2 regions of the Mesorhizobium sp. M9A.F.Ca.ET.002.03.1.2 genome follow, and region 2 is predicted to be linked to the other one. Evidence: riboswitches for the same ligand, from Rfam matches in the RefSeq annotation. Region 2 holds a riboswitch; the other holds the start of a gene.
What was found. A riboswitch is a leader RNA that binds a small molecule or an ion and turns the genes downstream of it on or off. The one in region 2 is predicted to bind thiamine pyrophosphate.
Positions count from the first base shown of each region.

Region 1: it holds a riboswitch for thiamine pyrophosphate, as region 2 does, so the genes downstream of both, thiC (phosphomethylpyrimidine synthase ThiC) here and thiB (thiamine ABC transporter substrate binding subunit) in region 2, are expected to answer to the same signal.

Region 1 covers NZ_CP034443.1:3,744,429-3,747,832, forward strand. Annotated here, with positions in the region: gene thiO (glycine oxidase ThiO) at 1-61, opposite strand, end outside; gene thiC (phosphomethylpyrimidine synthase ThiC) at 58-1,887, opposite strand; TPP riboswitch at 1,988-2,104, opposite strand; gene EJ066_RS17915 (TerC family protein) at 2,449-3,105, shown strand; gene EJ066_RS17920 (site-2 protease family protein) at 3,198-3,404, opposite strand, start outside.
Region 2 covers NZ_CP034443.1:978,891-982,294, reverse strand. Annotated here, with positions in the region: gene EJ066_RS04920 (ABC-F family ATP-binding cassette domain-containing protein) at 1-875, opposite strand, end outside; gene EJ066_RS04915 (thiamine diphosphokinase) at 877-1,521, opposite strand; TPP riboswitch at 1,623-1,737, shown strand; gene thiB (thiamine ABC transporter substrate binding subunit) at 1,781-2,791, shown strand; gene thiP (thiamine/thiamine pyrophosphate ABC transporter permease) at 2,972-3,404, shown strand, end outside.

The sequences.
Region 1 (3,404 bases), 2.8 Mb from region 2:
CGGTGAGTTCGAAGGCGGCGGCGAGGCCGGCGACGCCGGCCCCTTTGACCAGAACCCTCATGACGGCTCCGACACCTTCGGCCCAGGCGGTTCGCCATCCACCGCCATATAAAGATCGCCGCCCTCGCGGTATTTCGCCGCCATCGCAGCCATGCCCTCTTTCTGGGCCTCAGCCCGAATGTCATGGGAGATGCGCATCGAGCAGAATTTCGGCCCGCACATGGAGCAGAAATGCGCCAGCTTGTGCGCCTCCTTCGGCAAGGTCTCGTCGTGGAAGGAGCGCGCCGTTTCAGGGTCGAGCGACAGGTTGAACTGGTCTTCCCAGCGAAACTCGAACCGCGCCCGCGACAGCGCATCGTCACGGAGCTTCGCTGCCGGATGACCCTTGGCGAGGTCGGCGGCGTGCGCGGCTATTCTGTAGGTGATGACACCGGTCTTGACGTCGTTGCGGTCAGGCAGGCCGAGATGCTCCTTGGGCGTGACGTAGCAGAGCATGGCCGTGCCGTACCAGCCGATCATCGCCGCGCCGATGCCGGAGGTGATGTGGTCGTAGCCCGGCGCGATGTCCGTCGTCAGCGGTCCAAGCGTGTAGAAGGGCGCCTCGCCGCAGACTTCGAGTTGCTTGTCCATGTTCTCTTTGATCTTGTGCATCGGAACATGGCCCGGCCCCTCGATCATCACCTGGCAATCCTTGGCCCAGGCGATTTTTGTCAGCTCGCCAAGCGTTTCCAGTTCGGCGAATTGCGCCGCGTCGTTGGCATCGGCGATCGAGCCGGGACGAAGGCCGTCGCCGAGCGAGAAGGACACGTCATAGGCTCTGGCAATGTCGCAGATGTCCTCGAAATGCTCGTAGAGGAAGCTTTCGCGGTGATGATGCAGACACCACTTGGCCATGATGGAACCGCCGCGCGACACGATGCCGGTGACCCGGTCGACCGTCAGCGGGATGTAGTGCAGGCGCACACCGGCATGGATCGTGAAATAGTCGACCCCCTGTTCGGCCTGTTCGATCAGCGTATCGCGGTAGACGTCCCAGGTCAGATCCTCGGCGATGCCGCCGACCTTTTCGAGCGCCTGGTAGAGTGGGACAGTACCGATCGGCACCGGGGCATTGCGGATGATCCATTCGCGGATGTTGTGGATGTTGCGGCCGGTCGACAGATCCATCACGGTGTCGGCGCCCCAGCGGGTAGCCCAGACCATTTTTTCGACCTCTTCGGCCATCGACGAGGTGACCGCCGAATTGCCGATATTGGCGTTGATCTTCACCAGGAAATTGCGGCCGATGATCATCGGTTCGCTCTCTGGGTGGTTGATGTTGGCGGGAATGATCGCCCGTCCGCGCGCCACCTCGTCGCGCACGAATTCCGGCGTGATGAAGTCCGGGACCGCCGCGCCGAAAGACTCGCCGTCGCGCTGCATCCCGCTACGTAAGCTCTCGCGGCCGAGATTTTCGCGAATGGCAACGAATTCCATTTCGGGCGTGATGATGCCGGCGCGGGCATAGGCAAGCTGGGTTACAGCCTTGCCTTGCTTGGCCTTGAGCGGTCGGTGGCGGACAGGAAATTCCGGCGTCAGCCGTTCGCCTGACACGAACCCATTATCCTCCGGCCTGACATTGCGACCTTCCTGGAATTCGACGTCGCCGCGCGCCTTGATCCACGCGTGCCGAAGCCGGGCAAGCCCGTTCTCGATACGCGTCTCGACGCTTGGATCTGTATAGGGGCCTGACGGATCGTAGACGGTGACAGGCGGTTCGCCGGCCGTCGGATGGACGGCGATTTCCCGCATCGGCACCCTGATCTGCGGATGGATCGTGCCGGGTTTGTGGATCTTGCTGGAGGCAGGCAGCGGTCCTGTCGACACCGCAGGGGTAATGGCATTCATTTGAGGCTCCTTTGCTCATGCATTGGAGACCCAGTTCTGTGCCGGAAGGATGAAAAGACGCTTTGGCCTGCCTGCTTACAGGTTTTCGGGCATGAACTCCCGCAAAGCGCTTGCACCGTCCCTACGCCAGTATGAACTGGATCAGGTTCAACGGGTCACTGCGCCGCAAAAGCCAGCAGTATCTCAGCCCCTTGCCGGGACTCCCCTGGTGAATGCACCAAGTTGAGCGGGCAATCGCCATCTTGTCAAGGGCATTCGGCCTGCCACCGGCGGGATAGCCGTCTCGTGCAGCCACGAGCGTGAGGCCTGATTCTCGCATAGGCCGGGACCACGATTCAGCCTTGAGTTTTTCGCTTCCTGCAATTAGCTAAATGCTACCAGGCCGGGCCCCTCTGGCAGTCCAACAGGACTGTGATGTCGGACTGGAATTCCAATCCGGGTGGCCTGGCTTTGAGATTTCTTCAGCTGTAGCGGCATTTCTCTTGTCATACGCGGTGTCCGCGTTGCTCTACGGTCATGCTCGCAAGCCGGGTCACCCCTAGCTGAACGCAAGGGTGCCCTATGACAGAATTTTTCAGTCCCGAAGCAATGACCGCTCTCTTGCAGGTCATCATGATCGACCTGGTGCTGGCCGGCGACAACGCCATCGTTATCGGCCTTGCCGCGGCCGGGCTCCCCAAGGAGCAGCGCAGAAAGGCGATCTTCGTTGGTATAGTCGCGGCGGCCGTTCTGCGTATCGGCTTTGCGGCTGCGACAACCCAGCTCCTGCAGATCGTCGGCCTACTGCTGGCCGGCGGCGTGTTGCTGTTGTGGGTGTGCTGGAAGATGTGGCGCGAACTCCGGCAGAACCATGGGCAGGAAGCACAAGCGATCGAAGCGCTTTCGGAAAGTGACGTCGACTACGACGGCATGGTGGCCGGCAAAGCTCCACGCAAGACTCTCGCGCAAGCAACCTGGCAGATCGTCATCGCCGACGTCTCCATGTCGCTCGACAATGTTCTGGCGGTAGCTGGTGCCGCGCGCGAGCACCCGAACGTGTTGATCTTCGGCCTTGTCCTCTCCGTCGCGCTGATGGGCGTTGCCGCAAGCTTCATTGCCAACCTGCTTCAGAAGTACCGTTGGATTGCCTATGTCGGGCTGGTGATCATCCTCTACGTAGCTGGCGAGATGATCTATCGCGGTGTGCTTGAACTTCTGCCTCACGTCGCAGGTTCTTAAGACGCAAAAGGCAGGCAGGCCGGAACAGCGTCGTTCCGGCCTGTGCTCGACTTCCAGCTCTGTGCCGACGACAGGGCGCATCGCCCTCGTGCTCAGATCCGTGTGAGTCGCGGCTTGCCTCCACGCAAACGGCCAAAACGGAAGGCATCTGAAACGGCTGAACGGACCATAAGCATCTCGCCTATGGTTTCGTGTGTCATGAGCCCGACCAGCCGTTCGGAATTGTCCACGACGGCAACAGCAGGCACGTCTGACTGCTGCATGAGCCGCAGGCTCTCCTCGAGGCTTTTGCGGTAATG
Region 2 (3,404 bases):
AAGCTCTTCTCGATGTTCTTGGCCTCGATGACGAGTTTGCCGGATTCGGCCGCGTCGCTGGCCACCATGGTCGCCGCGCCCTCGGCGCCCCGATGGCCACGAAAACGTTGGCGCATGGTCTGCAATTCGCCGAGCCGGCGCATGTTGCGCTTGCGTCGTGCCGTCACGCCGTAGCGCAGCCAGTGCTCCTCGCGCACGATCTGGCGGCCAAGCTTGTGCTGCTCGCGCTCCTCTTCCTCCAGCACCGTGTCGCGCCATTCCTCGAAATGGCCGAAGCCCTTGTCCAGCCTGCGGGTCTGGCCGCGATCGAGCCAGACGGTGGCGCGCGACACGCGTTCGAGGAAGCGGCGGTCGTGCGAGATGACGATCAGCGCGGAAGAGGTGCGGACAAGCTCCTCCTCCAGCCATTCGATGACCGAAAGGTCGAGATGGTTGGTCGGCTCATCGAGGAGGAGAATGTCGGGCTCCGGCGCCATGACGCGGGCAAGGGCGGCGCGGCGCGCCTCGCCGCCGGACAAGTCGTCCGGCCGGTCCTCGCCGGACAGGCCGAGATGTTCCATCAGATAGGTGGCGCGGTAGGGATCGTCGGCAGGTCCGAGTCCCGCCTCGACATAGGCGCGGACGCTGGCGAAACCGTCCATGTCGGGCATTTGCGGCAGGTAGCGCACCGTCGCAGAGGGCTGGCGGAACACCTCGCCGTCCTGCGGCTCGATCAATCCCGCTGCGATCTTGAGCAATGTCGACTTGCCCGAGCCGTTGCGGCCGACCAGGGCGATCTTGTCGCCGGCCGACGCTGTCAGTTCCGCTCCGTCGAGCAGCGGCGTGCCACCGAAGGTCAGTTTTATCCCGTCGAGATTGAGAAGCGGCGGCGCCATGTCAGCTTTCGGGTAAGGGAAAAGGATGGGCGAGCAACAGCGCGCGGCCGCTGTCCAGCGCGATTTCGAGCCGGCCCTTGACCTCGTTGGAAAGGGTCAGCGACGAGCCGAACGCCACCTCGACATGGTTCAGCGGCCATTTGGCGCCGGAGACGGTCAGGCCGGTAAGATCGGAGAAGTCGAGGATCGAAAACAGCGTGCCGTCGGCGTAGTCGAAGCCGGCCTTTCCGGGAAGCAAGGGGATGCCTTCCTGCGCCCCGCTGGTCAAAAGCACGTCCGTCCCGCTTTCCGCCAGTCGCAGGCTGAGCGCCAGATGCAGGAATGCGTGGTCGATGCGCCTGCCGCCGAACGCACCTGCGAGCACGAGGCTGGTCGCACCGCGTTCGAGCGCGGCGGCGATGGCCAGTTCGCCGTCGGTGCTGTCCTTTTCTGCCGGAAACACATGGCGGGGAACGGCGGTCAGATCGTCCGGCAAATCCGCCGGGACGGAATCGAAGTCGCCGACCCAGAGTTCCGGCGTCACGCCCAAAGTCCGGGCATGGCCGATGCCGGCATCGGCGGCGATGACGCGTGTGCCGGCGACCTGGCGGTCGAGCAGTGGTGTGCGGATAAGATCGCCGCCAAGCAGGATGGTGAATGCGCTCATATGCGTGGCCCTTACCAGCCCCGCTTGCGAAACGGAAGGCCGCGCCCGCGTGCCCGGCAAACTTCCGCTTGCGTCGCACTTGGGCCGGCCCTATGTGTCGAAACGCTCTAACGGGGTGCTGGACGCGATCTTCGCGGACCGGCTGAGAGGCAACGACGCCAACCCGCTGAACCTGATCCGGTTTGTACCGGCGGAGGGATTAGACGTTTCGGAAAACCCGACGCCTCAATTCCTTTCAATGCGAACGAAGGAGGCGCCGATGCGCACGCTTTTTTACTCTCTTGTCTCAGCAGTGCTCCTTGCGGCGTCCGTTCTCGCCGGCGGGCCGGCATCCGCGCAGGAGAAGCTCACCGTCTACACGTATGAGAGCTTTACCGCCGACTGGGGTCCTGGCCCCGCGGTGAAGAAGGCCTTCGAGGCGGAATGCGGCTGTACTCTCGATTTTGTCGCGGTCGCTGACGGTGTAGCGCTGCTCAACCGCGTCAAGCTGGAAGGGGCCGCCACCAAGGCCGATATCGTGCTCGGCCTCGACACCAATCTGACGGCCGAAGCCAAGGCCACCGGCCTGTTTTCGCCGCATGGTGCGGTGACCGACGTCAATGTGCCGGGCGGCTGGAGCGACGATGTTTTCGTGCCGTTCGACTACGGTTATTTCGCCGTCGTCTACGACACCGAAAAGCTGAAAACCCCGCCGAAGAGCCTGAAGGAATTGGTCGAGGGCAATGCCGATGAGAAGATCGTCATCCAGGATCCGCGCACCTCGACGCCTGGTCTCGGCCTGCTGCTGTGGGTGAGGTCGGTCTATGGCGACAAGGCGCCGGAAGCCTGGGCCAAGCTCAAGGCGAAGGTGCTCACAGTGACGCCGGGCTGGAGCGAGGCCTACGGCCTATTCACCAAGGGCGAGGCGCCAATGGTGCTGTCCTACACCACATCGCCGGCCTATCACATGGTCGCCGAAAACACCGGGCGCTACCAGGCGGCGCCCTTCGAGGAGGGCGAGTATCTGCAGATCGAGGTGGCCGGCATCACCACCACGGGTGCCAAAAACCCGCTGGCAGAACAGTTCCTGACTTTCATGACCGGGCCGAAATTCCAGGATGTCATCCCCGAGACCAACTGGATGTTCCCGGCCGGCAAGACCGACAAGCCGCTCAATCCGGCCTTCGACAAGCTCGTCAAGCCGACCAGGACGTTGATGTTCAGCCCCGAAGAGGTCGCCGCCAACCGCAAGGCCTGGGTCGACGAATGGTTGTCGGTGATGAGCAAGTAGTCTTTGCAGGCAAATCTCGTGAGATGACCGCTCTACGGCGCCCCCCTCTGTCCTGCCGGACATCTCCCGCCAATCTCCCCCCTTGTGGGGGAGATGTCCGGCAGGACAGAGGGGGGCGCGAAGGAACGCGACGTTCGTTAGACACCAGTCAAAGAACGGTCCCGTGTCAGGTGGTCCAGAGTGCCGCACGCACCCCCTCCTGACTCTCGCGTCATCGCCGGCATCATCGCGCTTGACGCTATTGCGCTGCTGATCGGCGGAGCGTTCGCCGGGCTCATCCTTGAAGGCACACGCGACCCGTCCGGCGCCGCTTCGGCCTTCGATTCCTACCTCTTGCGCGTCGCTCGTTTCACGCTGTGGCAGGCTTTGCTGTCGACGCTGCTTTCCGTCGTGCCGGCGCTGTTGGTTGCTCGGGCGCTGTCGCGGCATCCGCGCTTCTTTGGCCGCGACCTGATCCTGCAGCTCTTCGCCGTGCCGCTGGCGCTGCCGGCCATCGTCGCGGCGCTCGGCATTCTGGCCCTTTATGGCCGTGCCGGCTATTTCGCCGGCGTGCTCACCGCGATTGGAGGTCAGGGCTGGCCGGGCATATACGGCCTGTCCGGCATCCTCGTCG